One region of the Glutamicibacter mishrai genome, then DNA from elsewhere that is predicted to be linked to it. Evidence: predicted binding sites of a transcription regulator. Region 1 holds the regulator's gene; the other holds the start of a gene.
What was found. The regulator LexA, encoded in region 1, represses DNA repair genes until DNA is damaged. The targets are predictions, from matches to a motif close to TCGAACANNTGTTCGA.
Positions count from the first base shown of each region.

Region 2: uvrA (excinuclease ABC subunit UvrA) is a predicted target of LexA. The motif match lies at 9,311-9,326, and genes of this name have one in related genera.

Region 1 covers NZ_CP032549.1:2,903,689-2,918,111, reverse strand. Annotated here, with positions in the region: gene D3791_RS13730 (MFS transporter) at 1-1,280, opposite strand, end outside; gene D3791_RS13725 (SseB family protein) at 1,321-2,202, opposite strand; gene priA (bifunctional 1-(5-phosphoribosyl)-5-((5-phosphoribosylamino)methylideneamino)imidazole-4-carboxamide isomerase/phosphoribosylanthranilate isomerase PriA) at 2,423-3,160, opposite strand; gene hisH (imidazole glycerol phosphate synthase subunit HisH) at 3,338-3,973, opposite strand; gene hisB (imidazoleglycerol-phosphate dehydratase HisB) at 3,974-4,594, opposite strand; gene D3791_RS13705 (histidinol-phosphate transaminase) at 4,617-5,723, opposite strand; gene D3791_RS13700 (LysM peptidoglycan-binding domain-containing protein) at 5,807-6,160, opposite strand; gene lexA (transcriptional repressor LexA) at 6,419-7,138, shown strand; gene D3791_RS13690 (glycoside hydrolase family 76 protein) at 7,206-8,243, opposite strand; gene D3791_RS13685 (ATP-dependent DNA helicase) at 8,346-10,343, opposite strand; gene hflX (GTPase HflX) at 10,336-11,904, opposite strand; gene D3791_RS13675 (class I SAM-dependent methyltransferase) at 12,323-12,928, shown strand; gene dapF (diaminopimelate epimerase) at 12,996-13,931, opposite strand; gene miaA (tRNA (adenosine(37)-N6)-dimethylallyltransferase MiaA) at 13,958-14,423, opposite strand, start outside.
Region 2 covers NZ_CP032549.1:199,923-214,345, forward strand. Annotated here, with positions in the region: gene whiA (DNA-binding protein WhiA) at 62-1,042, opposite strand; gene D3791_RS00940 (gluconeogenesis factor YvcK family protein) at 1,070-2,092, opposite strand; gene rapZ (RNase adapter RapZ) at 2,098-2,991, opposite strand; gene uvrC (excinuclease ABC subunit UvrC) at 3,001-4,947, opposite strand; gene D3791_RS00955 (lysophospholipid acyltransferase family protein) at 4,951-5,622, opposite strand; gene D3791_RS00960 (HAD family hydrolase) at 5,623-6,327, opposite strand; gene uvrA (excinuclease ABC subunit UvrA) at 6,415-9,285, opposite strand; gene D3791_RS00970 (outer membrane protein assembly factor BamB family protein) at 9,393-10,955, opposite strand; gene D3791_RS00975 (GntR family transcriptional regulator) at 11,075-11,452, opposite strand; gene D3791_RS00980 (MBL fold metallo-hydrolase) at 11,536-12,189, shown strand; gene D3791_RS00985 (methyltransferase domain-containing protein) at 12,278-13,072, opposite strand; gene D3791_RS00990 (DEAD/DEAH box helicase) at 13,149-14,423, shown strand, end outside.

The sequences.
Region 1 (14,423 bases):
TGCGATACCAAGGCTGCCAACACCACGATGGCCGCCATGATGCCAATACCGACAAAGGCATAAGCCGGGCCCACCTTGTCTACGAACAACCCGGTGACCGGTGAACCCAAGGCGGTGCCTGCGGTCATCGCCGATCCGTACCAGCCCATGGCCTCGCCGCGGCGCTTCTCAGCCACCAGATCGGTGAGCCATTCCGAGGCGGCCGAGAGCGTTGGCGCGCAGAGGAAACCTGGCAACGCGGAGAACAGGGCCAGCGACCAGGTATCCCAGGCGAAGTACATCGGGATCGTCAGAATCGCCATGAACAACAGCAGGAGCAGCGGCGAAATGACACGCTTCATGGAGCCATAGATCAGACCGCCGATCAGCGAGGCCCCGCACCAGAAGAAGAACACCAATCCCAGCCGGTGGCTTTGCATGGCCGCATCAAGCTCGGCGACAATCGCCACCTCGGTCCCGGTGAGCAACATGCCTGCCCCGGCAGAAGCGATGAATACCGCCAAGACGGAGGCGCTGATCCAGCTGAACCGGCTCTTGAAAGCCCGGCCGCGTTTCTTGATCCTGGCGCGGGCCGATTTCCAGCCGGCGACAATCAGTTCGCCTTCGACTTCCTGCACACCCATCGGCGCGGCAGCGATGAAGCTGGCCTCCGCGCCCAGGCGTTCTTCGTGGGCGTTGGCCTGCATGGCGATGGCTTTAGGGTCATCGCTTCGCGTGGGCGGGTTCAAAAGCATCAAGGCCAAGCCGGCCATTGAGGCGGTGACGCCGATGACGCTCAGTCCGATAACGCTGCTGATCTGCGTGGCGACGACGCCAGCTGTGGCCGGTCCGACAATGAACACCAGCTCCGTGGCCGTGGCATCCAGGGCGAAGGCGGTCCGACGTTGCTCGCCGGTGGTCATGATGCCAAGCGCTGTGCGCACCACGGAGAATACGGGAAGTGCGAAGAGACCGCCGACGAAGGCCAGCGGATAGACCCAGACGAGGGGTACGTGCGGAACGGTGCACCATACGAAGGTTTCAACGATGACCGAGGGCAGCATAGCCCTGCGCAATCCCCAGGCGTCTACGCGCGCTCCACGCCACGGGGCGCCGATGGCGATGCCGAGGGTCATCAGCGCGGTCACCAAGCCGGCCGAGACCCAGCTCTGGCCGAGGTGGTTGACCAGATGAAGCAGCAGGAGCATGCTCAGCGCGGAGTGCGGAAGTCGGGCAATCATGCCGATAAGCAGCAGCATCGCGATCTGCGGCTGACGCAAAATCTGCCAATAGCTTTTCATGCCCGAACTGTTCCTTACTGTTTCAAGGAGCCCGCCGAGATTAACTTGGCGCGCTGTGCAAACTGAGTTCTAGAGAATCCACTGCTTCAGTGAATTCAGTGTTCTGGGACAAGCGTCCCTGAATTGCGCTGGTAATTTCCTGCGCTTGGTTCTGGCTTGTTCCCGGTGCGAAAACAAACTGCAAATTAAGTTCCGGTCCGGAGCCACCGCCTGGAACCATCTGGCCGTCCCGTGATCTTGAGCCTACTCCCCTGCCGGGGGCCAGCTGCACGGCCTGCAGTTGGCTAAAGCCTTCGGTGGCATCTTGCACGAGATTGGCGATCTGCTGGTTCTGATAGCTCGGAATCCAGTCGACCTGTTTGGCGAGGTTCCAGACCCCCGGTCGTCGCAGGACAAAGGTGAAGTCGCTGCCCGGGTCGAGTACCAGCAGCTGGCATTCTTCGCTGACTGCCGACAGCGCGGCTCGCGGAGCGAAGACCGCCACTGGACGAGCTTCCTTGTGCCAGGCTTGCAGGCGTTCGACGGTGGTAAAGACCGGAAGCGCCATGCGTCCGTCCGGTGCTTTGATTTTCACCAGCGCCATGTCGGCTTCCTTGTCCGAGGCGAATCCGTGATCGGTCATGGCTTCTTCACCCAGTTGTGCCACGACGGCTACGAATACTCGCGCGGTGGCCAGGGCCTTGTGGACTTCGGTTTCAGAGCCTTTGCCTTCGCGCAGTCGCGCGAGGGCGGTCATGGTTGGAGCGTCGGCGCTGCCGTCGTCCTTGTCGAAGTTGTGCAGCGGGTTGCCTTCGCCGCTGAGGTCGCGGCCATCCCAGCTCTGTCCAGCAGAGTCGGCGGGTGAACCGGCCTGAGCCAGTGCCGCGACAATATGTCCTGGCAGGTGGCGTTTTGGCGCTGATTCAGAATGCTCCGTACTCATACATCCATGCTATCGGTGGTTTTGGGTCTGGTGGAGGGAAGAGTTGGTTCTTCTCTCATGAGCTTGAACACCACCGTCAAGGTGTTTCAGATCTTTTTTGCGTCATTCTGCAGGGAACAGAGGAATCGGTAACGGTTGGACGTTGTTCCTGCTTCAGAAAACAATTGACGGTTTGAAAGCCGTTGGGCTTTCAAACCGTCAATTGTGTGGCTTGGCGAATCTAGCGACGCCCAGCGACGTCCAATGCTTCTTGCAAGGTGAATTGACCGGAGTACAGAGCCTTGCCCATGATGGCTCCTTCGATTCCTTCAGGCACAAGTTCACGCAGGACACGGAGATCCTCGAGCGATGAGATGCCGCCGGAGGCGACAACAGGCTTGTTGGTCTTGGCGGCGATTTCGCGCAGCAGATCCACGTTCGGCCCGCGAAGGGTGCCATCTTTGGTCACGTCGGTGACGACATAGCGGGCGCAACCGGCATCTTCCAGACGGGCGAGAACATCCCACAGGTCTCCGCCGTCTTTGGTCCAGCCATGACCTGACAACGTGGTGCCGCGAACGTCCATGCCCACTGCGATCTTGTCGCCGTGGCGGGCAATGGCCTGCTTGGTCCATTCCGGATTCTCCAGCGCAGCGGTGCCCAAGTTGACCCGGGTGGCGCCAAATTCCAAGGCGCGGTCCAGGGAGGCATCGTCGCGGATGCCACCGGAGAGTTCCACCTTGATATTCAGTTCCTTGGCGATACGCTGCACGATCTCGACGTTGCTGCCGCGGTCGAACGCCGCGTCCAAGTCAACGAGGTGCAGCCATTCGGCACCGGCGTTCTGCCAGGAAAGCGCCGCTTCCAGCGGGTCGCCGTAGCCGGTTTCGGATCCGGCCTCGCCCTGTACCAGTCGAACGGCCTGTCCCCCGGCGATGTCTACTGCAGGCAATAGTTCGAGAATTGGTTGCTCGCTCATGATGTCCTTAGTGAAGTAATGATTTTTAGAGGGTCAAGACCCATGCGGCAATAATGCTCATAGCCGCGAGTACCCATAGCGCGATAACCCATGAAATATGGGCCTTCTGGCTTTTGAGCGAGATCGCTCCACCTGCCAGAAATGCGCCGACGAACCCAAGCACGATGGTCCACATGCTTACAGGGTGCCCAGCCAGTTGCGCAGAAGCTGCGCGCCGGCTTCCCCGGATTTTTCCGGGTGGAACTGCACCGCCGAGAGCGGGCCGTTTTCCACTGCCGCGACAAAAGGCGTCCCATGGGTGCTCCACGTAACCTGCGGTGGAGTCATCGCTGGCTGAGTCACATCGAATTCCCACTTCTGCACGGCGTAGGAGTGCACAAAGTAAAAACGCTCGTTCTCAACGCCGGCGAATAGCTTGCTGCTTTCTGGCGGCTGAACGGTATTCCACCCCATATGCGGGATGACGTCTGACTTCAGACGCTCGACGGTGCCGGGCCATTCGCCGATACCGGCGGTCTTGACTCCGTGCTCAACACCTTCTTCGAAGAAGACCTGGTGGCCAACGCAGATTCCCAATACCGGTTGCCCACCAGCAATGCGCCGGCCGATCCAGCGCAGTGCGCCAATCTTGGTCAGCTGTTCCATCACCGAGGCGTAGGCGCCAACACCGGGGACAACGAGCCCATCAGCGTTCATGACCTTCTCTGGGTCCGCGGTCAGTTCAACCGACGCACCTGCGGCTTCCAGCGCTCGTACCGCAGAACGGACGTTGCCCGAACCGTAGTCGAGAACAACTACATTTTTCTTTTCCACTTACAGTGCACCCTTCGTGGATGGAATCTTGTCGCCCATGCGTTCGTCGAACTCGACAGCTTCGCGCAGTGCTCGTGCAAAGGACTTGAATTGGGCCTCGACAATATGATGAGGATCGCGGCCCGATAGCACCTCGATATGCGCACAAATTTGTGCGTGGAAGGTGATGGCTTCGAAGACGTGGCGAGTCATCGAGCCAGTGAAGTGGCCGCCGATCAAATGGTATTCCTGCCCTGCCGGTTCACCGGTGTGAACCAGGTATGGGCGGCCCGAAACGTCCACAACCGAGCGCGAGAGCGCTTCATCCAAAGGAGCGTATGCGGTGCCGAAGCGTCGGATTCCCGCCTTGTTGCCCAGGGCTACGCGCAGCACTTCGCCAATAGTGATCGCGGTGTCTTCGACGGTGTGGTGCACGTCGATGTGGGTATCGCCCGTGGCTCGGACTGTCAGGTCGATCAGGGAGTGCTTCGACAGCGCGGTGAGCATGTGGTCGTAGAACGGCACCGAAGTGCTGATCTCTGACACGCCGGTGCCATCGAGATCCAGTTCCACGAATACAGACGATTCGCTGGTGACGCGTTCCATGCGGGCGCGACGTGCGCCAATCAATTCGGCAGACATGTCTTCCTTCGCTTGTTCTTGCTTACTTTTCCGCACCGAGCAGCTCGGCTAGGTGATCCAAGAACGCAGTAGTTTCTGATTCGGTTCCGGCAGTTACACGCAGAGTTCCCGGGATCCCATTGTCGCGGACAATAATGCCAGCTTCCAATAGGCCTTCCCATACCGCGTGAGGGTTCTCCAGTCCGCCGAAGAAGACGAAGTTGGAGTCTGAGACTGAAGGATTGAGCCCCAGCTCTTTGAGACGGGCAACAATTCGGTCTCGCTGGGACTTGATGTCTTCTACCTGGGCCAGCAAAAGATCAATGTTTTTCAGCGCCGCAATTGCTGTTGCCTGGGTGACAGCCGACAGGTGGTAAGGCAATCGCACGAGGCGGATCGCATCGGTGACTTCGGGCGCTGCTGCGAGGTAGCCAACGCGGGCGCCCGCCAGGCCGAAGGCCTTGGACATGGTGCGCGAGACGATCAAGCGCTGCCGTCCTTCAAGCAGGGTCAGCGCTGATTTTGTGCTCGACAGGGAAAATTCGGCGTAGGCCTCATCCACAATGACCATGCCGTTGTGCTCGCTCGCGGCATCGTAGACAGCAGTGATCACGTCGAGGCCGAGCGCAGTACCTGTGGGGTTGTTGGGGGAGCACAGGAAGACGATGTTCGGCTTATGTTCGCGGACTTGTTGCGCGGCTGATTCTGCGGAGAGGGTGAAGTCCTCTGAACGTTCTCCGGCGATGTAAGCCGTATCAGTCCCGCTAGCGAGCAACGGATACATGGAATAGGTAGGGCCGAAGCTCATGAGGCTCCGCCCAGGTCCGCCAAAGGCTTGTAGGATCTGCTGCAGGATTTCGTTGGATCCGTTCGCCGCCCAGATATTCTCGGCGGTCAGGGAGTGACCAAGATAATCGGCAAGAAGTTCTCGCAGTTCGGTGAATTCACGATCTGGATATCTGTTCAGACTAGTCGCCGCTTTAGCGACTTCCTGCGCAATGGCTTCCACGACAGTTTGAGGAAGCGGATGGGTGTTCTCGTTGACATTCAGCTGGATGGGCACGTCGATTTGCGGTGCGCCATATGGGGATAGCCCGCGGAGATTCTCACGCAAGGGCAGCTGACTCAAAAGTTCACTGCGGTCATTCACGCATTTAGTCTACGTGGGGACCAGCTTCGCGGGTGAATCCGCTACGAGTCAAGGTAACAATCCCCCCGACTCACTTCGAGTCCTTAGCCAGCGAGGACTGGAATCGACAGCGAGTCGCCCACGTGGATTTCGCTCCCCTGCAGGGAATTGAGTTCCGAGATGTGGTTGACTGCCGAAGTGACGTCATAGCCCTGCGCGTACTCCTTGGCAAGGCTCCAGACGGTGTCACCAGGAATAACAGTCACGTCAATTGTTTCGACACCCGTTGGCAGTTCAGAGGATGCGTGAGCATTGGAGGCAAACATCGAGAAGAAGAATGCGGCTGCAACAGTAAGTGCAAATACGGGAATGCCTACCAATACCGCCCAACCACGGCGGTTGATGCGGATCTTCATTGGAGTCCGGGTTTGATTTGAGTCAAGTGCGACAGTTGCCATGACCTTATCTCCTCAAGTTTATCGAGTGGTGCGAAGTTGTGTTCGATGCCTATGTTTCGAAGAAGTGTTCGAAACTAGTACATCTGTTCTAACAGAGCTTCGTCCGACTTGTCCAGAAGTTTTCGAACAAATCTTTGAAAGAAACTCGCTTATCCACTAAGATTTCGAAGTAGACGAGCAATGAAAACATCACACCATCTGGCTCCGACAGTTTGGACCACTGAACTTTCGTCAGATAGCTAGGGAAGGCAAAATCTCATGTCAGCTTCACAACGCACTCCCCGATCGAATGCACGCTCGCTGACGATTCGCCAAAAGAAGATCCTGGAAACCATCCAGCGAGCAATCGGCAAGAACGGCTATCCACCATCCATGCGTGAGATTGGCGACTCGGTAGGACTCAAGAGCCTCTCAAGCGTCACTCACCAGTTGAGCCAGCTCGAAAAGCTTGGATACATTCGCCGAGATCCACGCCGTCCGCGCGCCATGGAAATTCTGTTGCCGCTGCAGCTCGCGGATGATGCAGAGAATCCGGCGACCCCCGAGGATGCCGACACCAAGGCCGCCGAGGATGCGATGGTGATCGAGCTCAGCACGTCCGCTGACACCACGATGGTCCCACTGGTAGGACGAATCGCCGCCGGTGGTCCGATCCTTGCCGATCAGTCCGTTGAAGATGTTTTCTCGTTGCCTCGCCAGTTGGTCGGGCACGGCGAACTATTCATGCTCAAGGTTTCTGGCGATTCCATGGTTGATGCAGCCATCTGTGATGGGGACTGGGTGGTCGTCCGCCGTCAGCAAAATGCAGAGAACGGTGATATCGTCGCTGCGCTGCTCGATGAGGAAGCTACCGTCAAGACCTTCCGGCAGCGCGATGGGCACACCTGGCTGCTTCCGCAGAACTCGCGCTACGAGCCGATTCTTGGCGACGCTGCAAAGATCATGGGTCGTGTTGTTTCGGTGATGCGCTCGCTCTAACCACATCTCAAAACGGCGCCGATGCATGAGCTTCGGCGCCGTTTCCGTGTTTGCTATCTACAGGTTTTCACTTCGAATCGCATCGATCTGCAGCGCTGAAGACCATCCATCGCTGAACTGCTGCTGAGAGCCGCCGGGGCTCGTCATCGACAAGACTGCCCGCGGTCGACGAAATCATCTGCTGAGCCATATCTCGAACTTCATGATCCAATCGCTCGTCATTGACGCACAGGGCTAAATAGCGGCAGAGGATTCCGGCAAACAGATTACCGTCTCCTCCTCCGTTTACGGGCAGAATGCCGGCTTCATCAGCCAGATGCCGACGAGTAGCCCGGACCAGCGTTCCGGCGTGGTCCAAATCGACGGCAGTGCCCAGCTCAAGCAACGCTCCAAGTATTGGCCCCTGGTTGTAGGTGTACAGCGCTTCTTCCATCTTGTGCCCTGAGGAAGTAATTCGCAGTCCATCTAAATACAGTCCCTGATGGCCGCTAAAAAGCTTAGTCCGCATCCAGTCGAGGAGCTTTCTGGACTGATCGCGGTCACCGCTGCGCGCGAAAAATAGCGCGGCCGGAGCATTGGCCGGAACATTCTTGAAGTCTCGCTTACGCGACCAGTACAGGCCACCGTCCAAGACGTCATCAATGCCGCCTTCGAGTTGCTTGCGCAAGGTTGTCACGGCCTGTTTGGCACCACGATGGCTGCGTCCTTCAACCTGTCGCGAAAAACCAACCAGCCTTTGGCAAGCCAAAGCCAGCCATGCCATATCGTCAAAGAAATAGTTGGGGAATACCCCGAAGTTCCGCACTCGGATGCCAGCCAGCAAGTCTTTGGCCCGGCGTAATTCGTTCTGGGCAGCACCGCGATCGCCATCGGCCAAATAAGCCAACCCGTCATCGATTATGGCATCCAAGTAGTGGGCCTGCCACCAGTAGTTCCACTCAGCAAACGGATGCGAAAAACCGTTGATATCGCTGAGCATGCTTCCGTCGTGCAACTGGTGCCGAAGACTATACGGACGGCCGATCCACGTACCTGGCAGGCCGAATAGCCTATGGCCAAAACGGGCGTGCGTATCTTCAGCCGCGGCACGCGCCAGCTCCTTCATGGACTTCATCTTGCCTTCCGATTCTCGGACTTCCCCGTGGCACAGACATTAGTACACTCAGCTAGCCATGGACACCAGGTTCGGGTGCCCACAAGCTGGAGCCTACTTTTCAGCGGGCTTCAACCGCTCCAGAACCCCAGAAATAACCTTCTTGTCCACGGTTGGCCACATCGGAGGCAGAGTAGCCTTCAGGAAGCTGCCATAACGAGCCGTAGCCATTCGCGAATCAAGGATGGCAACCACGCCACGGTCGTTGACCGAACGGATCAATCGACCGGCTCCCTGAGCTAACCGAATCGCGGCATGCGTGGCAGAGACCTGCATGAAACCATTGCCACCATGTTTGGCGACGTCCTCGGTACGAGCCTTCGAAATTGGATCGTCAGGTCTCGGGAATGGAATCTTGTCGATGATGACCAAACGGCAGGAATCCCCAGGAACATCGACTCCCTGCCACAGCGTCATCGTGCCGAAAAGACAGGTATCCCGCTCGGCCGCAAACTGCTCAACCAAGGACTTCATGCTTGCTTCGCCCTGGCACAAGATGTCTACATCCAGGCGCTCCCGCAAAATGCTTGCAGCTTCTTCAGCCGAACGCTTCGATGTGAAGAGCGCCAAAGCTCCACCACCAGACGCTTTGATCAGATCTTCAATTTCGTCCAGCGTCTCGGCCGCGAGTTGGCGGCCCGGTTTTGGCAGGTGCTTGGCGACGTACAAGATGCCCTGCTTCGGATAATCAAATGGGCTGCCCACATCAACGCCGGTCCATGACGGAGCACCGGCTCCCATCAGCCCCAGCGAACCGGCCACCGCATCAAACTGGGATCCGATGGCCAAGGTCGCGCTGGTGAGCACCACGGTACGGCCATCAAAAAGGCCTTCGCGGAGTTTTCCTGCCACCGATAGCGGTGCCACATTCAACGTTGCAGGTTGGGACTCTTCCGCCTCAACATAGCCACGGCCCTCGACAAATTCCCGAGGGCGCGTCGTATAGAGAACTTCTCTTCGTTCTTCGGATTCAAGCATTCGAATGGCGTCATCCATGACGGCCTGCAGCTGGGAGCGTGCCGTCTGACGTCCGCCGTCAGCAGGTGCATTGGCTTCTGGCTTGGACAAGGCCAAGGCCAGCCGCGCCTGTTCAACGATGTCGTTAAGCGCGATTCCCATATCTTCACGCAGGCCATGCTCCAACAACCCAGTAGGAATCCCAGTCAGGGACTTCTCCAGTCGGTTCGCTGCCTTGACCATTTCATCAACGTTCACACCGCAGTGGCGTTTGGCGCCACCAGCAGCAGTCATCACCATTCGCGCGGACAGAGCACCAGATACGGAACTGGTCACACGATCCTGAAGCTCATGGGCCTCGTCAATAATCGCGACATCAAAATCAGGCAGTACCGACAACCCCTCAAAGGCGGAAACCGCCAGCAATGCGTGATTCGTGATTACCACGTCGGATTCTGCCGCACGAGCGCGTGCCATCTCCGAAAAGCATTCGTCGGCCATGGGGCACTTTTGAGAACCCAAGCACTCCATCGCGGATACCGAGACTTGCTTCCACGCTTTGTCGCTGACGCCGGGCACCAGCTCGTCCCGGTCTCCGGTATCCGTGCGCTCAGCCCAGTCTCGAAGCTTCATCACTTCGCTTGCCAGTGGCGAATAAGTCGTGCCTGCGGGGACCGCTGGCTCGTCCATCGAGAACAATGTGCCTTCATCGTCGGGGTATCCCCCGCCTAGCTTGTATTGGCACAGGTAGTTAGATCGGCCCTTAAGCAGGGCTACATCCATGGGGCGGGAGAGCTTGCCCTTGAGCGATTCAAGTAACCGCGGCACATCGCGACCGACAATCTGGGACTGCAATGCGAGAGTTGCGGTAGAAACAATTACCGGTTTGGCGCTAGTTTGCGCATGCGCGAGCGCCGGAATGAGATAGCCCATGGACTTTCCCGTTCCGGTACCGGCTTGAACCAGCAAATGCTCTTCGTCTTCCAGGGCAGTCACCACGTGCTTGACCATTTCCTGCTGGCCGGTGCGCATGGCACCGCCCATGGAAGTTACCGCGGCCTCAAGAAGCCCAAGGGCCTGCTCTTGCTTATCCATGAATGTTGAAAGTCTCCAACTCTGCAGCGAGTGAATCGCGAACCTTCACGATCAGTCGAGTGCCGTTTTCCAGGTGTTCGCTCTCCAAGATCTCAGATTCGCTCTGGTGCAACTTGGCGATCAAATCCCCGCGGTTATACGGGATGAGGACCTCCAGCTGAATACCAGGGCGCGGAATCGAAGTGCTGATCTTCTCCAGCAGCTCTTCAATACCCTCACCCGTGTGCGCGGACACCACTGAGGTATTCGATTCGCGATTACGGATGCGCTCAATGACGAATGGATCCGCAACATCTGCCTTGTTCAGGACGATGATTTCAGGGATATTCAATGCATCGACTTCGCCAAGTACTGTTCGAACAGCCTGGATCTGTCCCTCTGGGTCGGGGTGCGAGGCATCCACGACGTGCAAGATGAGATCCGAATCGGCGATTTCTTCCAAAGTTGAACGGAAGGCTTCAACCAACTGAGTGGGAAGGTTCGAAACGAACCCGACGGTATCCGCCAGCGTGTAGGTCAGCCCGTCTTCAGTCGAGGACTGGCGCACGGTCGGATCCAGCGTTGCGAACAATGCGTTTTCCACCAGCACGCCGGCGTTGGTCAGACGGTTGAGCAAAGAGGACTTGCCAGCGTTCGTATACCCGGCGATAGCCACGGCTGGTACTTCATTGCGCTTGCGATTGGCTCGTTTTGCTTCACGCGCAGGCTTCATGGCCTTGATTTCACGACGCAGCTTCGCCATGCGGTCACGAATGCGACGACGGTCCATTTCGATCTTGGTTTCACCGGGACCACGCGAACCGATACCGCCACCGGCCGCACCGACGCGTCCACCAGCCTGACGGGACATCGATTCACCCCAACCACGAAGACGTGGCAGGAGGTATTCAAGCTGGGCTAGCTCGACCTGTGCTTTACCTTCACGGGACTTCGCGTGCTGGGCGAAAATATCCAGGATCAAGCTGGTGCGGTCAATGACCTTGACCTTCACGATATCTTCGAGGGCACGACGCTGTGAGGGTGCCAATTCGGCATCAACCACCACAGTATCGGCACCGGTGGAGGCAACGATTCCTCGCAGCTCCTCGGCTTTGCCTGATCCCAGGAATGTGGATGGATCCGGCTTGCTGCGTCGCTGAACGACGCCGTCGAGAACCTCGGAACCTGCGGTTTCTGCCAAAGCGGCAAGTTCACGCAGGGAATTTTCCGCGTCCGTGACGGTACCTTCGCTCCAGATGCCAGCCAAGACAACGCGTTCAAGGCGAAGCTGGCGGTACTCGACTTCGGTAACGTCTTCCAGCTCGGTGGATAGACCGGCAACACGACGAAGAGCGCGGCGTTCCGCGAGGTCGTCTTGGTCCCCATCGTATTGGGTGAAACCTGAGGAGAAGCGGTTCAGTGCGGTGGCTTGTCCGGAGAAGATCGAGGAATCTTCTTCTCCAAAATGTTGCACTTGCGGGCTTTGGGCTTCATCAGCTTCGAGGATCCGGTCGATTGCGGCCTGGATCTGGGCATCATCCATTGATGCCGAATCGTGCTCGTGTGACTCGGAGTTAGTCATGGTCTCCTTAGAAGTACTTCGCATTCCAGAATAGTGCGGGTGACCCCCAGTTGGCGACGTGACGCGATGGGGTTCAGTCGGTTCATCAAACATTCGTGGTCCTTTTGACGGCGCTCAAAACTACAGGCAGGCAGGTGAATGCGGGGTTACCGAGGAGCAAAGGCGAATGGCAAGTGTGTGATGCACGACTTGCAGAAACTAAAAATGACTTCGCTGCCTATGGATCTTTCAAGGCGGGCACGGCAAAATGGCGCGCCGGCGCAGAAGATCTCGTGGTAACCACGGCGGTTACGGATTAGACGAAAACGAAAGTCATAGGGAAAATTCTATCAGTCATGGCCTTAGCTTCCTATATCGCTTTGCTCACGTTGATTGCACTGGTCTTTGGCCTCGGGATGCACAAGGATAAACTTTGGCTATGACCTCGGATCACTACTTCACCGCCAGCCCGGCTTCGGCAGACGAACGACGCACTATCGACGTAGAACTCAACGGCACGGTACGCAAGGTTGAAACTGCCGCAGGGATTTTCTCGCCGGCCGGTTTGGATAAGGGCACCGCGGTGTTGCTGCAGCATGTACCGACGCCCCGCGGACGGGTATTGGATATCGGGTGCGGTTGGGGTCCCATCACCTTGACTGCCGCTAAGCAGTCGCCGGCGTCTACGGTCCATGGAGTCGATGTCAATGAACGTTCCATCGAGTTGACTCGGCTCAATGCTCGGCGTCTGGGCCTGGACAACGTCGTTGTCGGGACCCCCGATTCCGTGGATGCAGAACTCGAATTCGATACGATCTGGTCCAATCCGCCCATCCGCATCGGCAAGGAAGCCTTGCACGAGCTGCTGATGCTTTGGCTGCCTCGACTTGCAGCCGGCGGAGAAGCATGGCTGGTCGTGCAAAAGAATCTGGGAAGTGATTCGCTGCAGAAATGGCTGATCGACCAGCTTCCCTCCGATTGGTCCGTAACGCGTGAGGCCACGGCCAAGGCCTTCCGCGTGTTGAAGGTTTCGCGCCCCGCTTAGTTCACCTTTTAGACGACTGCAGGCATCCGTCCAGAGGACAGATGCCTGCAGTTTTTGGTTCTGCCTGCTATTTGGAGCCAATAACGCCACGAGCCACTAACTCCGCGGGACCCGAAAGGATCGTGTCTTCGCCACCGCGTTCGTTGGCGCGGAATTCAACGCCGACCACACCGCCTGGAACCGACACGGCCCACTGGTTGATCAGCGCAGTGCCGCGGGCCCAATAGCGAACGGCCGCAGCTGCCGCACAGGCACCAGTACCGCAGGACAGCGTCTCCCCTACGCCACGTTCGTGAACGCGCATCGTCACCTGTGCCACGCCGTCTTCTTCGATCAGGGGCTCATTGGGAACCACGAACTCGACGTTGGTGCCGTTCGCCGGCTTGGGCGCGACTTCTGGTTCGACAAACAGGTCAAGGCTTTCGAGCATGTCGAGATCGGGCAGGGCTACTACCGTGTGCGGGTTGCCCATGGTGATGCTCAAGGCTGGAACGGCTTGCTCCCAGCCACGAGGCTTGACCATGGAATCGATGGAGTCTGCTTCTGCCTTGTCCTCGAAGATCAGTCCCCACGGCCCCAGATTCACCGCGTAGCCTTCGACAAGCCGGGTGATGGTCTTGATACCAGCGCGGCTCCCGATGAAGATGCTCTGGCCAATCTGAAGATCCACGAGGCCTTCAGCAATCAGGAAATGGGCGAAGGCGCGCACCCCATTGCCGCACATTTCGGCGATGGACCCATCGCTGTTGCGGTAGTCCATGAACCAGTAGGCCTCAGGATTCTCGGTCACCTGCTGTTCGTATCCGGGCACTTTGGCGGTCGGAACTGCGCGGATGAGCCCGTCGCCGCCAATGCCGAAGCGTCGATGGCACAGCGCTGCGACCTGCTCAGCGGTTAGCTCCACCGCGGCTTCCGGGTCCGCTATCAAAACGAAGTCGTTTCCGGTGGCGTGTCCCTTGGCGAAGGTCTGTCCCGCCAATTGGCCCAGTTCGGTGCTGTACATCGATGCTCCTTGCATGGTGGTTCCTCTTACGACTTGCCGATCAAGGCAAGTGCCTTGCCAATGAGGTCCGGCTCGGTGGGGTTCAACCAGCTGACCCGTGGGTCTGCGTTGAACCATGTGATCTGGCGTCGGGCAAATTTCCTGGTAGCTATCACCGTCTGGCTGATGGCTTCAGCCCTGGTAACGGTCCCGTCTAGATAATCTGTGTACTGCTGGTATCCAATGGCACGCGAGGCTGTCTTGCCGTCGCGCAAGCCGCGTTCGAGCAATCCGGCTACTTCTTCAGCCAAGCCCATCGCATCCATTTTGTACACACGTGCTTCCAATGCTTCATGCAACGCGGGGCGATCATAATTTAGTCCGATCTGCAGTGCCGGGGCGATGTACTCGCGCTGTGGCATGTAGGAGCTGAACGGACGCGCGGAGATTTCATAGACCTCCAGCGCCCTGATGGCTCGGCGCAAATCCAGGTTGCGTGCCGCCGACTCCGGG
Region 2 (14,423 bases), 870 kb from region 1:
GATTCTCCTCAATTTTCTCATTCGGATGAATCTCCGCGGGAGGGCTCCCACGGGGACATTTTTAGTGTTCCATTTCGTCTAGTGGAACGCTGGACTCCGTACCTGGTATTCCCAGATCACTGGCCTTCTTGTCAGCCATGGCCAACAGTCGACGAATACGGCCAGCTATGGCGTCCTTGGTCATTGGAGGTTCAGCCATGCGGCCGAGCTCATCCAAGGAGGCTTGCTTGTGTTCCAGGCGAAGCAACCCGGCATATCGCAAATGCTCGGGTACTTCATCTCCCAGAATGGTCAGCGCACGCTCAACGCGGGCGCCGGCAGCGACCGCTGCCTGCGCGCTACGACGTAGGTTGGCGTCGTCAAAGTTCGCCAACCGGTTAGCCGTGGCACGCACCTCTTTGCGCATGCGGCGCTCTTCCCACACCATCAAGGCATCGTGAGCACCCATGCGGGTCAACAATTGCGCAATGGCGTCACCGTCGCGAATCACCACACGGTCAACGCCACGCACTTCGCGGGCCTTGACTGTCAGTCCCAGTCGGCGCGCAGCCCCGACCAGGGCTAATGCGGCTTCCGGGCCAGGGCAGGTAATTTCCAGCGCTGAACTTCGACCGGGCTCGGTCAAGGAACCGTGGGACAAGAAGGCGCCACGCCACACGGCTTCTGCGTCTGCAGTTGAACCGTTGACAATAACTGATGGCAGGCCTCGAACTGGTCGACCGCGCTGGTCAAGCAACCCAGTCTGCCGCGCGAGAACTTCACCGTCTTTTGCCACGCGGACGATGTATCGGCTGCCCTTGCGGATGCCAGAGCCGGAGACCATGACGATCTCGGCCTCGTGGCCATATAACTCGCCAATGGCAAGCTTCAGCCGACGGGCAGTCGCAGCCAGGTCCACCTCAGCTTCAATGACAATTCGCCCGGAGACTATGTGAAGTCCCCCGCTGAAGCGGAGCATCGTCGAAACCTCGGCCTTGCGGACCGACGGCTTGCGAATCTCAACCCGCGACAGCTCGTCTTTGACGGAAGCCGTCAATGCCATGAATCAAACTCCCTTACTTGGATCTTCCTAAGATCCGATCGCGGTAAACACCTCATGATAGGCCGCCGCTAGTCGCAACGGGTCGTGCACTGCACGACCGTCAGATACTCCTACTGTACTAAAAAAGACACGTGCGCCGAGTTTTTGCGCTGCCAGCTCAAATCTCTGGCGATTGTGGACCTTGGACTCATCGGCAATGATCGCGTCAAAAGTCACCTCAGGGGCGTACCGCCCGAGCACTTCCAAATGGGCAGCCGCGTCCATTCCGGTGGTTTCGTCCGTATCCATCGACAAGTTCATCGTCAGCAACTTCTTGGCTGTGGTCGAAGCGATGGCCTGGCGCATATCGGGCAGCAGCAAATGCGGAAGCACCGAGGTGTACCAGGACCCCGGGCCGAGAATGACCCAATCGGCCAGCTCAATGGACTCCAGCGCTTCAGGACAGGCGGGCGCATCGGAAGGCTCCAGATGGACGTTCGTGACCAGTCCCCCGGCACCGGCGCGCGCCAATCTCGCCTGGCCGTCGATGCGCCGGCGCACCAGCGCATCGCTCTCATCGGATTCGAGAACCTCGCCATGGATCGACAACGGGACGGTGCTCATCGGCAGGACCTGGCCTCTGGCACCCAACAGGGCTCCAGCCCAGCGCAGGCCAGCGACTGGATTATCCAGCAACTCCCAGAGAGCCAGGATCAGCAGGTTTCCGACGGCGTGGCCGTTCAGGGGCTCTTCCTGATTCGCGTCCGACTCGAAACGATGCTGCATGACATCGCGCCACGTGCGGCCCCAGTCGTTGTCGTCGCACAGGGCAGCCAGTGCCATGCGCAAGTCGCCTGGAGGCAGGACGTCGAATGATCCACGCAGGCGGCCTGAGCTGCCGCCATCGTCTGCGACCGTGACCACAGCGGTCAGGTCAGTGGTCAGCCGGCGCAGCGCCGAAAGGGATGAGTAGAGGCCGTGTCCGCCTCCGAGTGCGACGACCGACGGGTTGCGCTGGTCGTTGCCTCGGGATAGCCCTTGTATTGAAATTGGACCTGTTGAAAAGGCCATATCGGTTACTCGCGTCCCAAGTCGCGGTGGCTGATGCTCACGCGGACATTAGGGAACTGTGCCAGCCGACGACCCAATTCGATGGTCGTTGCCACGGAGCGGTGCTTGCCGCCGGTGCAACCCACAGCGATGGTGGCGTAATGCTTGTTTTCTCGGCGGTAGCCTTCAAACACCGGTTCCAGGGCCTTGAGATAATTCTCGATGAAGTCGCGGGTGCCTTCCTGGCTCAGCACGTAGTCCGAGACTTCCTTGTCCTTGCCCGTTTGAGGGCGCAGCTCGGGGACCCAGTGCGGGTTGGGGATGAAGCGAACATCCGCCACGTAGTTGGCGTCGGTTGGCAGGCCATATTTGAAGCCGAAGCTCATGACATTGATCCGGAGGATGACCGGACCGGATTCGCTGAACAGCTCGTTGACCGCACGCGCCAGATCATGAACCGACATCGACGACGAATCGAGGATGATCTCAGCGGCTTCACGAAGCTGCTCGGTAATGCCACGTTCCCGGGTGATCCCGTCAACGATGCGCCCGTCGCCCTGCAACGGGTGCGGACGCCGACCCTGTTCGAAACGTCGGATCAGGACTTCATCGCTCGCGTTGAGGTAAACCAGACGGAACTTGACGCCGCTGGACGTCAGGTGGGCCAGCGCATCACGAATCTCCGGGAACATTTCCTTCGAACGCACGTCCATAACGACAGCCATCTTCGGAATGGATCCCTGCGACCGGCTCATCATCTCGGTCAGCGGTCCCAGCATGGCTGGTGGCAGGTTCTCCACCACGTACCACCCCTGGTCTTCCAAAGCGTGCGCGACCGTAGTACGACCGGCACCTGACATGCCGGTTACGATCACGAGTTCAGACTCAGGCGGTTTTACAGCTTCATACTCAGCGGTCATATTCCAAGGCTAGTCGACGATTTCGCCTGTCGTCATATTCACGCCAGAAAGTGAAGCATCTTCAAGGTTTTCTTTGATGATCGCAGCCAGCTTCTCGCCGATGCCTGGAACTTGGACAAGCTCCTCGATGCTGGCGGCGCGAATCTTTTTCATGGATCCAAAATGCTTGCGCAGAGCGGCTTGCTTTGCTTTGCCTAGCCCCGGCACGGCATCCAGCTCGGAGGAGATCATCGACTTGGCACGCTTCTCGCGGTGGAAAGTAATCGCGAAGCGGTGGGCCTCATCGCGAAGCCGCTGCACAAGGTACAAAGAAGCCGAGGCTCGCGGGAGGATGACCGGGAACGGATCGTCCGGAAGCCAGAGCTCTTCCAGTCGCTTGGCCAGGCCAACCACCGGAATGTCGTCAATCCCTAGATCGTCCATGGCCTTCTGGGCCGCGGCTACCTGTGGCGGGCCGCCATCAACAATGACCAAAGATGGCGGATAGGAGAATTTCTTCTTCTCCACTTCGCCAGATACGCCATCCTCTATCGCGCCGGTAGCGAAGGCCGACGGGTCGACCTTCTCTTTGAGGTACCGGCTGAACCGCCGATAGATGACGTCGTACATGCTGGCGGTATCATCGCGAGCTGCATCGCCGGTAATGGAGAACTTCCGGTACTCGCTCTTTTTCGGCAGCCCGTCTTCGAAGACCACCATCGAGGCCACAACGTTGGTTCCCTGGGTATGCGAAGCGTCATAGCACTCGATGCGCAGCAAGGCTTGTTCTGCGCCAAGGGCTTCTTGCAGCTCCTGCATGGCCAGGGAACGAGTAGTAATGTCTCCGGCGCGCTTGGACTTGTGCAGGCGCAGGGCTTGTTCGGCGTTTTCCTTAACCGTGCCGGCCAGGGCCGCCTTGTCACCACGTTGCGCAACACGGAGCGATACTTTCGATCCGCGCAATTCCGAAAGCCAGGTGGTGACATCGTTGATGTCCTCAGGCAGTGCTGGAACCAGGATCTCGCGAGGAATCCGGTCGGCATGGTCGGCGTAGATCTGTGTCAGAAGCTGCTCGACGAATTCAGCGTCCGATGCATCGGCGACTTTTTCAACAACCCATCCGCGCTGTGAACGAATGCGGCCGTCGCGCACGTGGAATACCTGCACGGCAGCTTCGAGCTCGTCGCCATGGACACCGAAGATATCGGCTTCAGTTCGATCGTCGAGCACCACAGCATTGCGCTCGAATACCCGATTCAGCGCTGCGATATCGTCACGGTAGCGCGCCGCCTGCTCGTATTCGAGTTCGGCAACCGCGTCCTGCATTTTGACGGTAAGCGCTTTGGTGAATTTAGTGGCTTCACCGCTCATGAACGTGCAGAGGTCATCGGCAAGCTGGCGATGGTCCTCTTCGCTAATCCGCCCAACACAAGGCGCAGAGCATTTGTCGATATAGCCAAGCAGGCAGGGGCGGCCTGAAGCTTCGGCTCGTTTGAACACCCCGGGCGCGCAACTTCGGACCGGGAATACTCGCAACAGGGTATCCAGGGTTTCGCGAATGGCCTTGGCCGGGTAGAACGGGCCGAAGTACTTGACGCCTTTGCGCTTATCACCACGCATCACCAATGCACGTGGGTACTTCTCATTCAGCGTCACGGCAAGATACGGGTAGGTCTTGTCATCACGGAAAACGATGTTGAATCGAGGGTTATATTCCTTGATCCAAACGAATTCCAGCTGAAGTGCCTCCAGCTCCGAACCGACAACGGTCCATTCGACGCTGCCTGCGGTGAAGACCATGGCCCGCGTTTTCGGGGTTAGCCGGTCCGGGTTGGCGAAGTACGAGGTAAGTCGATTCCGAAGCACCTTGGCTTTGCCAACATAAATCACGCGGCCATGCTCGTCGCGGAAACGGTACACACCGGGCTTGGTTGGAATATCCGAGGTTTTCGGACGGTAGCTTGCTGGATCAGCCATAGATTATTTCGCGTCTGGAGGTAACTGATTGTATGAGTCGACGCGTTCCTGGCCTGACAGTTCAGCAATAGCATCCACAATACGATCCGTCGCTTGACGGCGTTGCGGCAGTGGATGTTTGCGGCCCAGCTGGTCGAATTGCAGCGGCTCACCATAATGGATGTGGAATTTGGCTGGCTTGAAGCCCTTCGAACCTGCTGGCTGCAACTTCTCGGTGCCGATCAGGCCCACCGGCACCACAGGTACGCCCGTGGTCAACGCAAGCCAACCTACACCGGTTCGGCCTCGATACAGCTTTCCATCGCGTGAACGCGTGCCTTCGGGGTAAATCCCGATACCGCTGCCATCTTCGATGATGTCCACCAGAGAATCGAGAGCCGCCACTGAGGCAGCCTGCTCTCCACGCTGCACCGGAATCGATCCAACTGATTCGAAAAATGTCTTCATCAGTTTTCCCTTGACGCCGGGCGTGGTGAAATACTCCGCTTTCGCGAAGAAGGCAACGTCACGAGGGGTCAAGGCCTGGATGATGAGCGAGTCGAAAAAAGAAAGGTGGTTCGATGCGACGATGAACCCGCCCTCTTTGGGCACATTTTCCAGACCGGTAACCTCGGCACGGCAAACGCCATGGATAACACCGCGAATCGAAGCGCGGGTCATGGTGTAGATGCTCATTTATTCTGCACCTTCCTGCATGACGCTTGCTTCGATTTCTATTGAACTGGCAGCCCGCTCGCCCAGGAGCGCTTGCGCTAGTTCTTTGACATTGTCTACTTGCCGGTCGGCCTTGGACAGCTCATCGCCCTGGGCGAATCCCCAAGCCACGCCGATGGAAGCGACGGAATTCTCGCGGGCCGCATCCAAGTCGTAGTACCGGTCCCCCACGACAACGCTGGATTTCGCATCCAAGCTTGCGTGGGACAAAGCTTCGGCGACAATGTGCGTTTTGCTTGAACCCATAGCTCCATGCTCGCCGGCATTTCCATGAATCGCATCCAAATGCTCGGTCAGGCCTTTTCGGTCCAGGAGCAATCGTGCGATGTCCACGGGTTTTGCCGTGGTGACGGCAACGTAGATATTTTCGCTGCGCAAAGCCTCTAATAGCGCGACGATGCCTGGGTAAATGCGCGATTCATCCATACCCACTTCTTCATACCTGGCACGGTACGTCGCGATGATGGAATCAATGTTTTCGTCGGTAACGCCCTCTATGGTGCGAAGCCCCACTTGAAGCGGAGGACCCACTAGAGCTTCCACTCGTGCCTCGCCTGGATCCGAAAGACCGTGTGCCACGAGGGCGTGACGGATACCCGAAGTAATGGCACCTGCGGGATCCACGAGGGTCCCGTCAAGGTCGAAGAGCACGCTTGTTACCGACATATTCACTTAGCTATCTTCCCATGAAGCAGGCGCGGGTCAGGAATCCATGACTGAAATGGCATATTTCCCCGATCCGCGCCGCTATTTCTACAGGATTTCGGCCAAGAACTTTCCGGTGTGCGACTCGCTGACCTTGGCCACCTTTTCAGGCGTGCCGGTCGCAAGGATCGTACCGCCGCCGGAACCGCCCTCAGGGCCGAGGTCGATCACCCAGTCCGCCGACTTGATCACGTCAAGGTTGTGCTCGATGGTCAAGACCGTGTTGCCCTTGTCGACCAAACCTTGCAGCACCTTCAGGAGCTTGCGGATGTCCTCGAAGTGCAGGCCTGTGGTTGGCTCATCCAGCACGTAGATGGAGCGGCCGTTCGAACGCTTCTGCAATTCGGCGGCCAGCTTGACGCGCTGGGCTTCACCACCGGAAAGGGTCGTGGCCGGCTGTCCCAAACGCACATATCCCAATCCAACGTCAACCAAGGTCCTGAGGTGGCGGGCAATCGGCGTGAAGGCACTGAAGAATTCGGCGCCTTCTGCGATTGGCATGTCCAGGACATCGGCAATGTTCTTGCCCTTGTACAGCACCTGCAATGTCTCGCGGTTGTATCGCGCGCCATGGCAGACTTCGCATGGCACGTAAACGTCGGGCAGGAAGTTCATCTCGATCTTCAACGTTCCGTCGCCGGAGCACGCCTCGCAGCGACCGCCCTTGACGTTGAAGGAGAAGCGACCCGGCTGGTAGCCGCGCAATTTAGCTTCGTTGGTTTCAGCGAAGAGCTTGCGAATGTGGTCGAACACGCCAGTGTACGTGGCGGGATTTGATCGCGGGGTACGGCCGATCGGCGACTGGTCTACGTGTACGACCTTGTCCAGGTGCTCAAGGCCGAGCACCCGGGTGTGCCGTCCTGGTACCTGCTTGGCGCCGTTGAGCTTGTTGGCCAGGACCTTGTAGAGAATGTCGTTGACCAAGGTGGACTTGCCCGAGCCGGACACGCCGGTCACTGCGGTAAGCAGGCCCAGCGGGAATTCGACAGAGACATCTTGGAGGTTGTTTTCGCTGGCGCCGACAACTTTGAGCTTGCGGTCCTTATCAACCTTGCGCCGTTTGGTCGGGACATCAATCTTCTTGCGACCCGACAGGTAATCGCCGGTCAACGACTGGGTATTGGCCTTCAACCCTTCAACCGAACCGGAGTGCACAACTTCGCCGCCGTGCTCGCCGGCCCCAGGCCCGATGTCCACGATCCAATCGGCTTCAGCGATGGTGTCTTCGTCGTGCTCGACAACGATCAGCGTATTGCCCAACGAGCGAAGATGCAGCAGCGTGTCGATCAGGCGGCGGTTATCGCGCTGGTGCAAGCCGATGGAAGGCTCGTCAAGCACATACAGGACGCCTACCAGGCCCGAACCGATCTGTGTGGCCAAGCGAATACGCTGGGCTTCGCCGCCGGACAGCGTGCCAGCGGCGCGCTCAAGAGTGAGATATTCGAGCCCGACGTCCAGCAGGAACTTCATGCGAGCGTCGATTTCCTTCAACACCTGAGCTGCAATCTTGGCTTCGCGTGTGGAGAGCTCGATGGTCGAGAGGAAGTTGGCAGCACTGCGCAAATCCATTGCCGAAACTTCAGCGATGGATCGTCCGCCGATCAAGACGGAGAGCGATGCCGGGTTCAGTCGGGCGCCACCACATGTCGGGCACGGAATCTGGCGCATGTACTGCTCATAGCGATCACGCGCATGATCGGATTCAGTTTCTTCATGCTTACGGTGAACGTACGAGATGACACCTTCGAAGCCGGTAGAGTACTTGCGTTCACGTCCGAAGCGATTCTTGTACTGGACAACAACCTTGTGGTCCTTGCCGTTGAGGATCGCTTCGCGCGCCTTGGCCGGCAGGTCCTTCCACTGGGTATCCATCGTGAAGCCCAGCTCGTTGCCTAGGCCTTCGATCAGGCGATTCCAATACTCGGTGGTCGCCTTGCCCAACGACCATGGAGCGATAGCGCCATCGGCAAGGGTGACTTCTGGGTCTGGCACGATCAGGTGCTCGTCTACTTCAAGCTTGGTGCCGATACCTGAGCATGCCGAGCATGCGCCGAACGGGTTGTTGAAGGAGAAAGTTCGCGGCTCGATTTCATCGATTGCGAGCGGGTGCTCGTTTGGGCATGCCAGGTTCTCGGAGAAGGCGCGCACTCGCTGCGGGTCGGCTTCATCCAGATCGACAAAGTCTGCTAATACCCGGCCGTCTGCGATTCCCAATGCGGTTTCAATCGAATCGGTCAGACGCTGGCGCGCATCTTCCTTGATGGCCAAACGGTCAACGACCACCTCGATGGTGTGCTTTACCTGCTTGGCCAGCTTCGGTGGGTCATTTAGTTGAATGGTGGTTCCGTCAACGCGTGCACGCGAGAAACCCTTTGAGGAGAGCTCGGCGAAGAGGTCGACGAATTCGCCCTTGCGCGCTCGGACGACCGGAGCGAGAATCTGGAAACGGGTCTTCTCCGGCAGCTCCATGAGCTGATCCACGATTTGCTGAGGCGTCTGCTTGGAGATCGGCTCATGGCAAATTGGGCAATGCGGCCGTCCGACTCGCGCCCAGAGCAAACGCATGTAGTCATAGACCTCAGTGATCGTACCTACGGTCGACCGGGGGTTACGGCTAGTGGACTTCTGGTCGATTGACACTGCTGGCGACAAGCCCTCAATGAAGTCAACGTCTGGCTTGTCCACCTGCCCAAGGAACATGCGGGCATAGGCAGAAAGAGACTCGACGTACCGACGCTGGCCCTCGGCGAAGATGGTGTCGAATGCCAGTGAAGACTTTCCGGAGCCGGATAGACCGGTGAAGACGATCATCGCATCACGCGGAAGATCAATGTCAACATTTTTCAGGTTGTGCTCACGCGCGCCCTTGACGACCAATCGGGTGAGATCTGTTTTCTTGCTCTCTGCAGTAATAGCCACGAAGCCATACTAATCGAAAACTGCTTCGAATAAGTGTACGAATGGTCCTATCTCACAGAAATTTTTCGCTAGGCTTATTCGCCCGATCGGCGAGCGCAAATTTTGCGCTAGTTACCGGCTGGCTCAGCCAACCGATACGCAACCATTCCTTCAATCTGGCTCAGAACCACGACATCTTCGGTCTTGTATCCGGCCCTTCTGAATTCATCGACATCAGGGACGTCCATCGTAGGTTTCCACGAGCCGCGTTTGCACACCATTTGAGCATCGTCGAATCGACTATCCCCCGCGGCTTTGCTGAGAGACGGGGATTCCGTGCCTAGAGTCGCGGAGTAAACGAAGTATGCTTCGCGATCAAGGGTGCACAACACGTCATTCCCGACAGCTTCCTCCAAGGGCATTACTGTCCCGTCCAGGCTATGGACTGCTTTGTCTCCTCCTGCCAGAGGGAGGATAGAGATCGGATCCTCGGTGGTGGGCATTCCGGCTTCACGCAGCCGCTCAGCGTATTTGTTTACATCGCTGAGCTTGTGTTTCCACTTTCGGACGCCGGTACTTGCCTCAAATGCGGCTACGCTCCATGCCGCGCCTTTCGTCGATCTCGAGTAATACCCGTCGCCTTTATCAGTTAGTTTGCGTTGGCCAGCAGTGTAATAACAGAGAACGATCGTGTAGTTTGGAGCGGCGCTCCCCTGCTCCGAAGCAGCACCGCACATTGACGACGCCCCATTTTGGCGCCACAGAACTTTACCGCTCTTGGCATCAACTGACACTAGTTTCGATAAGTCAGCCAATTTGTACGTAGCCGTTTTCTTGTCGGATTCGAAGAAATCATCCTGCGCATGTTGCCCGTAACCGAGCAGGATCTCAACGTCTTCGCCTGCAGTACCCCATGCCCAACCTGCTGTTGAGGAGTAGCCTTTGCCGAATACTTCTTCATACGGCCGGTTCCACAGGGTCTTCGACCCTTTGGAATAGCTCAGCATCTCTATATCTTCGTCCCAGTATGAGCTTAGCCCTGTGAACAAGGAATGCCCGCCTCGCTGGAGGCAATATTCAAGCTCTAGAGTCGGCACCGCCTGCCATTGCTTGCTGGACCAATTGAATTTGAAATGCTGGCGTTCAAGCAGCTGACCATTGCTTACTTTTGAACCTTCGGTGCAGAACGTCTTACCGCAGGCAAAAGGACGGTCGCCCCAAAATTCAAAATTCTTTCCGATTTTTACTTGTTCGCCAGTGGAGATGTCGGTGATCGTCAACCATCCATAAGCTCCGGTTTTGGTTCCCGCGTAAGCCGCATAATGCCTGCCACCGTGCTTTACGAGTTCAATGTCCAGATCCACACCCAGGGCATCGGCAGCGCCCAGCGCTTCATCTTTCCAGAGCTGTTTGCCGTTTTTCAGGTTCCTGGCGATGATTTCCAACTGAGGGCCTTGGTGCCGATAGGCAATAGCAACATCTCCGATCAATTCGACATCGGATACGAGAACTTCTTTGCTTTTCCACTCAACAGTCGCAGGCACAGGTGTTGGATTTTCCGACGCTTTGGAAGCTGGTTCCGCTTGACTGGCGGTGCAGCAGCCCGAAAGCCCGACGCCCAGAACGAGCGCGCAGGTGGCGATAACAGCGATACTCACGAACTTCCTGCGATCACGTGCATTCGAGTTCATGGTGGATTCCTGACCCCGGGACTATTGATTAGTTCCAGAGTCTAAACCGAGTTCTCAAGGAAGCATCGGGCTTATCCACAAATCCCGGTATTCGCCATGCGCGGGATTAGTCCCGTTGCCTAGCGGGGCAGGGAGCTAAAGGCTGCGCGAAGGTATTTCACCGCAGTTGCTTCATCCACGGACCACAACTGCGCAATCCGAGCCAAATCTGCGGCTGCGTCGCTCACTTCTTGCTCGGCACGGTTCTCTGCTGCCTGCACCACTGTGCCGTGGCGCCCACGTGTGACAACGGCACCCTGCAATTCGAGTTCCTTGTAGACCTTGGCAACGGTATTTACCGCGAGGTTCAGCGTGCCAGAGAGTGCACGGACCGACGGGAGCTTGGTCCCCGGGGCGAGCTTTCCCTTGGCAATCGCTGAGAGAATCTGTTCACGGACCTGCTGGTATGGCGCGACAGTGGATTTAGGGTCGATCTTGATGAATCCTAGTTCGCTCATGCTCTGCTCCATTCTTTAGGACTATGACTCGTGTTGTCCCGAGCCTATCGCGTTGACCCGCCAATCCAACGTAGTGTGAGGGTATGAACGAACTACTGCTAGATGATGTAACCATCCGCTGGATCTCCGTATCCGACATGGCTAACAATGTTTATCTCATTACCAACCGCGCATCGGGAGAGCAGCTTCTGGTGGACGCGGCAGACGATGCCTCTGCTATTGCAGGACTCATCGACGAAGCCAAGAATGATGCGGATCATCCGCGAATCGTTGGCATCGCGACAACGCATCAGCACTGGGACCATGTTCGGGCTTTGGCCGAGCTCGTCGATCAACACCCTGTGACTACTTACGCCGGTGCCGACGACATGGCAGGAATTGCCGAAGAGTCCGGCGTACAGGTCACCAATGGCCTGAACCACGGCGATCAGCTCAAGCTTGGCGAGGTCATTATCGAAGCCATCCACCTGCGCGGCCATACTCCAGGATCGATCGGCTACGCACTGGTTGATTCCTCCGGCCAGCCAGTCATCCTCAGTGGCGACAGCCTATTCCCAGGTGGCGTGGGCAATACGTGGAAGGATCCGCAGCGTTTCCTCTCGCTGATCACCGACGTATCCGAACGGATCTTCGATCGCTTCCCGGATGAAACCAAAGTCCTCCCGGGACATGGCGATACAACCACCCTAGGAGCCGAGCGTCCGCATCTGGACGAGTGGCGCGAACGCGGCTGGTAGGCCTTGACCGTTGTGGCGCCAGCTGGCGACAAACCTGCTGGCGCCACAACGAGTGTTCCGGGCTAGGCTCCGAACGAGAGTGAAGCTGTTATCCGGCTAGCTTGTGGCCCACCATGAATATGCGACGGAACGGGAAGTTGGTCAGCGTCGTGCCGTCCGGGGTTTGGAAGGACGGGTAGTGCGGGGAAACCGCAGTTCGATAGTCATTCTCGAATTCGACGTAGTCGCCGGCATTCAACGACGCCTTCACCGGCAGCAGGGCAGTTCCGCGGACCCAGTCCAAAATCGGGTCATCGCCAAGCAGCACCTGATGGAACGTCGTCTCCCAGACATTTGCCTGGAACCCCGCGTCTAGCAGGATTCGCTGGTACTCGTCCGGCTCCCCTACGACGTCACCTCCTCGTAAGACGCCGCCGAGCTTGCCTGCCCACTTTGAGCTCTCGGCTACCTCGCGCATGAGCGCGTGGGAGGGCGACCCGAAGTTGCCGGGCACCTGGATCGCCACATAGGAACCGGCCTTCATCTTTCGCAGCCACGATGCCAACAGGTCACGATGATTTGGCAACCACTGCAGCATGGCGTTGGAGAACAACAGATCCAGGTCCTCATCGGGCTGCCACTGCGTCGCGTCAGCCAAGGCGAAGCCCAGATTCGCTTCATGCTCCGATGACGTGGCTTTAGCGATCATTTCCTGTGAGGCATCCAGCCCCGCTACCTGGGCGTCAGGCCACCGCCGGGCAATAAGCCGTGTCATATTGCCCGGTCCGCAGCCCAGATCAACGACCTTCTTCGGGTTGGCTTCAGCTAGCTGCCCGAGCAAGTCCTTATAGGGGCGTCCACGGTAATCGGAAAATTCTGTGTACTTTGCTGGATCCCATTTCATGCCCTAAGCCTAATCCTTGGATCTGCGTCCAATCAGGCACGCAGTCATACTTCTCAACCGATAAGCTAAGAACATCATGTTGCTCACCGAATATTTGCCAGCAAACAGCAAAAACGTATCCGACGACGAAATCTATGAGGCTTTTGGCCAATGGGTCACCTCTCGGGGCATCAATCTCTATCCTGCCCAAGATGAAGCGTCGATGGCTCTGGCTGGCGGCAACAACGTCATCCTTGCCACGCCTACCGGGTCCGGCAAGTCAATGGTCGCCATCGCCGCGCACTTCTATGCCATGGCCCGCGACCAGATCAGCTTCTATACCGCGCCAATCAAGGCCCTGGTTTCCGAGAAGTTCTTCGACCTCTGCAAAATCTTCGGCGCGGAAAATGTCGGCATGGTTACCGGAGACTCGTCGGTCAATGCCGACGCACCGATTATCTGCTGTACCGCGGAGATCCTGGCGAACATTGCTCTGCGCGAAGGCTCCAAAGCCGATGTCGGCTGCGTCATCATGGATGAATTCCACTTCTATGCCGATCCGCAGCGTGGCTGGGCCTGGCAGGTGCCACTCATCGAGCTTCCGCAGGCACAATTCCTGCTGATGAGCGCCACGCTCGGTGACGTGACCCGTTTCGAAAAGGAATTGGAAGAGCGCACCGGAACGCCCACTGTTACTGTGGCACATACCGAGCGCCCGATCCCTCTGCATTTCTACTACTCCATGGAGCCAGTCCAGGAAGCGGTCGAGGAACTGATCAAGACCAAGCAGGTCCCGATCTACATCGTGCACTTCTCCCAGCTCGACGCGATCGACCGCGCCACCGGGCTCATGAGCATCAATGTCGCTACGCGCGAGGAGAAAGAAAAAATCTCCGAGATGATCGGCGGTTTCCGCTTTGCCGCAGGTTTCGGCAAAACCCTCAACCGCCTGGTTCGCCACGGAATCGGCATCCACCACGCAGGCATGCTGCCCAAATACCGGCGCTTGGTCGAGCAGCTTGCCCAGGCCGGCCTGCTCAAGGTCATCTGCGGTACCGACACCTTGGGCGTGGGCATCAACGTGCCAATCCGCACGGTGGTCATCACGGCCCTGTCCAAATTCGACGGCACCCGTACACGCATCGTGAATGCCCGCGAGTTTCACCAGATCGCAGGACGAGCGGGCCGAGCAGGTTTTGATACCGCGGGAACGGTGCTGGTCCAAGCGCCGGAGCACGCGATCGAAAATCATAAGGCGATGGAAAAGGCCCTCAAGAAGCACGGCGAGGGTTCTTCCAAGCTCAAGCAGATTCCGAAGAAGAAGCCACCTCAGAATTTTGTGACCTGGGGCGAAAAGACCTTCGACAAGATC